3 regions of the Aestuariivirga litoralis genome follow, and region 2 is predicted to be linked to each of the others. Evidence: riboswitches for the same ligand, from Rfam matches in the RefSeq annotation. Region 2 holds a riboswitch; each other region holds the start of a gene.
What was found. Region 2 has a riboswitch for cobalamin ahead of bluB (5,6-dimethylbenzimidazole synthase). Riboswitches for the same ligand answer to the same signal wherever they lie in the genome.
Positions count from the first base shown of each region.

Region 1: it holds a riboswitch for cobalamin, as region 2 does, so the genes downstream of both, F8B91_RS15020 (aromatic ring-hydroxylating oxygenase subunit alpha) here and bluB (5,6-dimethylbenzimidazole synthase) in region 2, are expected to answer to the same signal.
Region 3: it holds a riboswitch for cobalamin, as region 2 does, so the genes downstream of both, cobW (cobalamin biosynthesis protein CobW) here and bluB (5,6-dimethylbenzimidazole synthase) in region 2, are expected to answer to the same signal.

Region 1 is NZ_WAHS01000002.1:676,862-679,060, forward strand. Features, by position in the region: gene F8B91_RS15020 (aromatic ring-hydroxylating oxygenase subunit alpha) at 1-1,139, opposite strand, end outside; cobalamin riboswitch at 1,251-1,447, opposite strand; gene F8B91_RS15025 (hypothetical protein) at 1,521-1,928, opposite strand; gene iolB (5-deoxy-glucuronate isomerase) at 2,029-2,199, opposite strand, start outside.
Region 2 is NZ_WAHS01000001.1:760,550-762,748, reverse strand. Features, by position in the region: gene F8B91_RS04040 (methyl-accepting chemotaxis protein) at 1-571, shown strand, start outside; cobalamin riboswitch at 599-786, shown strand; gene bluB (5,6-dimethylbenzimidazole synthase) at 835-1,518, shown strand; gene F8B91_RS04030 (glutathione S-transferase family protein) at 1,573-2,199, opposite strand, start outside.
Region 3 is NZ_WAHS01000001.1:636,391-638,589, forward strand. Features, by position in the region: gene cobN (cobaltochelatase subunit CobN) at 1-39, opposite strand, end outside; gene cobW (cobalamin biosynthesis protein CobW) at 50-1,096, opposite strand; cobalamin riboswitch at 1,138-1,351, opposite strand; gene F8B91_RS03330 (SPOR domain-containing protein) at 1,471-2,199, shown strand, end outside.

The DNA.
Region 1 (2,199 bases), on a different contig from region 2:
TAGGGACCGGGCTCATAGGCGGGCGAGAGAATGCCCTTCTGGTTTTCTTCCACCACTTGGCGGTCCTCATCATTGGTGTTCATCCAGACCTCTGTGAGGTTCTCGAGATCGTAATCCACGCCTTCAACCGCATCCTTGTGCACCAGCCATTTGGTGGTCACTTCGGTTTCGGTGGCGCTGATCGGCAATATGCGGAACACGATGGCCTGGTCGGCCAGAAAATGATTCCAGGTATTTGGATAGTGATACATCAGCAGGCTACCGGCATCATTGAAGGGCATCGTGCCCATGCGCTTGGTCACGGCGGCCTTGGTGCTCATCGTATAGCTTTCGGCATTGCCCAGCAGCGGCACGCGCGCCAGACGCCATTGCATCTTGGCCTGATGCACAAAGCGTGACGGCAGGCCCGCCGCATCGCAACGCTGCCAATGCGCCATGATTTCCGGCGAGGCCGAATCCGGCCCATCCATCGCGCCGATCTTCGGGTTATCCGAGAAGGTGCGGCACAAAGACGGATGCGAGCCGGAGCAGTGATAGCATTCGCGGTTGTTCTCGATGACCAGCTTCCAATTGCCCTTCTCGATAATGGTGGAGCTGAACGCCACCTTGGCATCTTGAAGTGCTGAGGGCGCGAGATACTTCATCGCGGTTTGAGCCAGCTCGGCAATCGGCGGCGGAATATCGGCGAGGCAGATATAAACCACGCCCGCCATGTCGATGCAGTGAACTTTCTTCAGGCCGTAAGCCGCAGCATCAAAACCTTCGCCCATTTCACGCGCATAGAGCAGCTTGCCGTCGAGATCATAAGTCCACTGATGATAGGGGCAGACCAGCTTTTGCGTGGAACCCGTGGCATGCGAACACAGACGCTGGCCACGGTGGCGGCACACATTGTGAAAGGCGCGGATGCGGTTGTCACTGCCGCGAATGATGACGACGGGATAGGCACCCACTTGCATCGTGGCATAAGCGCCGGGCTTGGCCAGCTCGCAGGCCGGAACAGCAAACAGCCACTCCTTGTAGAAGATGTGCTGAAGGTCCGCCTCCAGCACACCGGGATCAGAGTAGAGTTCGCGCGACAGCGAAAAATTGCGCTTGCGGGCGGAAAGCTGCGCCTGGATATCGTGGGTGTTCAACATAACGTCCTCGCAAGTTCCATGCTTCCCCGCATGGGTGGAATAAATATTACGACGGACTAATGCGGGGCTGGGTGATGAACCTGGCACGCGCATCGAAACACCGCCCGCCGCGGTTCGACTATATGCAAGGCTGGTTTCCGGGCTTTAGCGAGCTCCTCCCAGGATCAGCCGCAGCGCCTTCCCAGGTTAAACCCAGTGGCATCAATTGCAGCCTTTTCTCTCGCCTACCGTTGCGGGGGCAGCGTTGGTTTAAGCCAACTTCCCAATTCTCCGCTGTCTCCAGCGGCACCTTACGCGGTGAAAGCTAACATGTGATTTTGCGACGGCACGGATAAAAGCGACATGCGGAATGAAATCCGCGCGAGAATGCGAGTGGCTTTGTTAGTAGCGGCTGACCGAAAGATGCTCGGCCGTATCTTCGCGCCAGGCCAGCGTGCAGGAGCGCGCGGCCTGCGCCACATCCATGCCCTTTTCGCGCACGGCAAGCAGGAAAAACGCCGTCATGTCTTCAGCCAGTGCACCAATGTCGCAGGTGTCTTCATCTTCCAGCGCACCGGCAATGCGATTGGCCGCAGAAGCCATCAGCGCCTGGGCTTTCTGACGGCCTATATTGCAGGCCGAGCGCCAGCTCTCCAACAAGTCAGAGCGTTTCAGTTCGATCAGCACATCTTCTTGCAGCACCAGAGGAATATTGCCCCGGCTGCGGATCTCACGCACCGGAGAACCCGTCTTATCCGAGACTGGGCAGGAAATGATAAAGCCAGTTGCCAAGGGAAATTGATCTCTCATCGCACTCACCCCGCGCCTCAAACGCAGGCGCACACTCACTCACAGGAATGAAAGAGTGCGCCTGTCAGGTTGCAAAACCGTTAAAAAGCGAGGGATTTGCCTAAGCTTTGAGCAACCACTCATGTTCCGGCGCGTTGTAGAACTTCCACACGCGCTTCGGGCCGGCCATCACATTGAGGTAATAAAGGTCATAGCCATGGATGGCGGCACAGGGATGGTAGCCCTTCGGCACCATCACAACGTCTCCATCTTCCACCGCCATCGCCTCATC
Region 2 (2,199 bases):
TGCCAGCAATGATGTGGTGGCCAAAACCATTGAGGCAATCCAGCGCATCCAAGTCTCCTCCATCGAAATGACCAAGATCACCAACCTGATCGAGGACATTGCCTTCCAGACAAATCTTTTGGCACTCAATGCCGGCGTTGAAGCCGCGCGTGCCGGTGATGCCGGCCGGGGCTTTGCCGTAGTGGCAACTGAAGTGCGTTCGCTCGCCGCGCGCTCATCGGAAGCGACGAAGAGCATCAAGAGCCTGATCATCAAATCCACTGACGATGTGCAGAACGGTGTGAGCATGGTGGGCCAGACCGGCACGGCGCTCAGCAACATCGTCGGCAAGGTCGAGGAAGTCACCGACAAGATCAATGAAATGGCCGCCGCCGCCCATTCGCAGGCAACCAACCTCGACGAGGTCAATTCCGCTGCCCATGATTTTGACCGCAGCACCCAGCAGAATGCCGCCTTGGCCGAGGAAATCAATTCGTCCACACTCATCCTCACCCAGCAGACGGCAACCCTCAGCCGCATGATCAACGAATTCGTGCTTGAGATCGATCCGCGGGCAAGAGCCGCTGCTTGACCCCACTTGCGTACCCGCCTGCCCCGGTCTAGTCAGGGCATGTTTGGTGCTTGTGGCCTGAAAAGGCTGCGGGAGAATAGGGAACACGGTGCAAACCCGTGACGCGCCCAGCGCTGTAAGGCGGATGCCGTAGCAAGGCCACTGGTGAAAACCGGGAAGGCGCTCGCGGCAGATGAAGCCGAAGTCAGAAGACCTGCCAGACAACAAAGGATCGCGCCGTATGGACGGCGGCGTGATCGGTCAATGCAAGAGAAGGGACTCTCATGCACATGTCGTCCGTTGCGCCAGTTGCAGCTTCAGAGTTTTCCGCCGAGGAACGCGAAAGCGTTTACAAGGCCATCTTCACGCGCCGTGATGTGCGCAGCCAGTTCAAGGCTGGCAAGCCAGTTCCCGACGATGTTCTGAAGCGCCTGCTAACGGCGGCCCACCACGCGCCTTCGGTAGGTTTCATGCAGCCATGGAATTTCATCGTCATCAAAAGCGTCTTCCAGAAAACCTTGATGAAGATGGCCTTCAGCCGCGCCAATGATGAAGCGGCGGCGCTGTTTCCGGATGAACGCCGCGCGCTTTATTCGTCTCTAAAACTCGAAGGCATTTCAGCGGCACCAATCAATCTCTGCATTACTTGCGACCGCAGTCGCGGCGGCCCCGTCGTGCTGGGCCGCACCCACAATTATGACACTGATCTCTATTCCACCGTCTGTGCCGTGCAAAACCTGTGGCTGGCGGCACGCGCCGAAGGCATCGGTGTGGGCTGGGTAAGCATCGTTCGTGATGCCGAGCTGCGCAAAATCCTGCAACTGCCTGACCATGTCGTGCCGGTAGCCTATCTCTGCATCGGATATGTGGATGAGCTTTATGCCACGCCAGAGCTGGAGCTGCGCGGCTGGCGCCAGCGGCTGGATCTCGACAGCCTGATCTTCAATGAAAGCTGGGGCAACCCGTGACAGCGCACACTCCGCAAAAGTTGCAGACTTTTGCGATCAGAATTTGCGCCCTTATTAAATAAGCCGGCTTTCCAGCGGCAGCAATTGTTCGGGCGTCGCAAAGCCCGGCAATTCCTCAAAATGCTTTTTCCATGCTTGCAGGTGCGGATAATGCGAGAGGTCAATGCCAGCTTCGGGCGCATAACGCAGCACACCATAAACGCCGATATCGGCAATCGAAGCCTTCTTTCCCACGATCCAGGGCGACTTGCCCAGTTCCTGTTCCAGAACGGCAAGCGCCGCCTTGGCTTCGGTATCATACATGGTGCGCACTTCCGAACCGAACTGGCGCGTGCCGCGTTGCTGCGCACGCAGGCGGAACACCGGCACTGCCAGCTTGTCCCACTGCCAGAACAGCCACTCGCGGATGCGCTGCTTTTCCACCGGCACCTTGGAATTGAACTTGTCGAGACTCTCAGCCAGATGCATCAGGATGGCAGCGGATTGCACCGCATAAATCTGCCCGTCACGCAGCGCCGGCACCTGCCCGTAGCGGTTCTTCACCAGATAATCAGGCTGCTTGTGCGCACCTTCGCGCAGATTGACGTGAATATAGGAATAGGGATGCTTCATCAGCGAAAGTGCGAGCGCAGCCGTATAGGTCGGGCCGGACGTGGCACTGCCGTAAAGCGTGAAGCGCTG
Region 3 (2,199 bases), 120 kb from region 2:
GCCGTCGATCACGCCGGATGTGGTGGCTAGGAGGTGCATGCCTGACGGCCTATCCGCGCAGGCTCTGCTCGATCGCCTTTTGGTCCATGGTTTTTTCGCCGATCACCACCAGGCGGGTCTGGCGGGTTTCGCCATTCGCCCAGGGGCGGTCAAAATAGGAATTGAGGCGGGGTCCGACGGCCTGGATGAGCAGGCGCGCATCCGAGCCCGGAACGGCAGCGAAGCCTTTGAGGCGCAGAATGTCATGCGCTGCGATGGTGCTGGCGATGCGCGCGGTGAGCGCCTTCTGGTCGAGGCCCTGCGGCATATCCACGATGAAGGTTACGAAATCATCATGGTCGTGCTGTTCCTCGCCTTCCATCTCGTGGTGAGACAGGCGGTTGTGCAGATCAACCGCGGCGTCAGCTTTCACGCCCAGCAGCACGGCAGCATCAATCACGCCTTGCGTGGTGTTGACGAGCTTTGTGCCCTTGCGGATCTGGCCCTTCAGCTCGTCCGACACTGCGCCCAGCGCCTGTGCGTCGAGAAGATCTGTCTTGTTGAGGATCACCAGATCAGCGCAGTTCAGCTGGTCTTCGAACAATTCCCAGATGGGGTTTTCGTGTTCCAGGTTCGGGTCTTCAGCGCGGGCCTTGGCGATGGCTTCTTCGTCATCAGCGAAGCGGCCTTCGGAGAGTGCCTTGCCGTCCACCATGGTGACCACGCCATCCACCGTGACGCGTGATTTGATTTCGGGCCAATTGAAAGCGCGCACCAGCGGCTGTGGCAGAGCGAGACCCGAGGTTTCGATGATGATGTGATCTGGCCTTGTGCGGGCCAGCAGCTTTTCCATCGTCGGGATGAATTCATCAGCCACGGTGCAGCAGATGCAGCCATTGGCCAGTTCGATAATGTCATCTTCCGCGCAGGCATCGCTGCCGCAGGCTTTCAGGATGTCGCCATCCACACCCACATCGCCGAACTCGTTGACGATGAGGGCGATCTTGCGGCCGCCGGCATTCTGCAACAGGTTGCGGATCAAAGTGGTTTTGCCGGCGCCCAGAAAACCGGTGATGACGGTAGCGGGAATCTTCTCGGTCGAAGTCGTATCAGTCATGGCAGTGTTCACCCTCCGTGAAGCCATTGGTTGATCGGCAGCGTTTCCACGCTGATCCGGCAGGTCTCCTGACTCGCGGGTCGCTGGATCCAGACAACCTTCCCGGTTTCCCAGTGGTGTTGATGCCTGGTCCTCGCCGCTCACAGTTGCGGGGGCAGTTCTGGCCTTGGCTCCCGGATTGGGTCAGCCGCACCAAATTCCCTTTGAAGCCCCGTGAATGGTCATCCTTGGGGCACCGGATGGGTGCGGTTTGGCAAGCGGGGACAGCTGAGTCAAGCTGTGCCAAAACAAGCCCAGTTTTTAAGGCTTTCTTCACTATAATCTGACGGTTCGGCAACGGAGTCTTAACCGTAAGGGTCCACACTCCGTTGATCATGAAGGTAAGTCGCGTTTCTCTGGCGTTGGTGTGTTCGGTTTTTCTTGCAGCGGTGGGCGCAAGTGCCGGTTCCTCTTTCGCTGCCGGTTCTGCAGATGCTTTGACGGCTTCGGCCTATCAGGCGCTTTCCGCAGGCAATGCCACCCAATCGGTGGAGCAGTTCAGCCAGGCGATTTCATCGCAGCAGCTGGGGCCTGAAGCCCTGGCCAATGCCTATCTCAACCGGGCTCTGGCGTTCCAGAAGCTGGGGCAGGATAGCAAGGCAGTGGAAGATTACACTGCAGCTCTCAATCTGGATGCCATGCCCACTGACATTAGGGCCCGCGCGCTTTACAATCGCGGTCTCGCGCAGGAACGGGTGAAGAGCCCGGTTCTGGCGATTGAAGACTACACCAGCTCGCTGCTGATCGATGCCAATTTCTCGCAATCCTATCTGGCGCGCGCCAATGCGTTGCGTGACAGCGGGCAATATCTATTCTCGATCTCGGACTATGAGCGCGCGATCAAGAACAACCATCCGCAGCCAGCCGTGGTCTATTTCGGCGAGGCCCAGGCCTATGAAGCCCTGAAGCGTCCGATTGAAGCCAAGAAGTTCCTGAAGGCCGCGCTGCAAGCCGATCCGAAATTTGCTCCCGCCCAGGAAAAGATGAAGGCCTATTCCGATGTGGCCGAGCTTGACGATGCCGCTGCTGATCCGATTTTGACGGGCAGCCTGACCAGCCCAGTC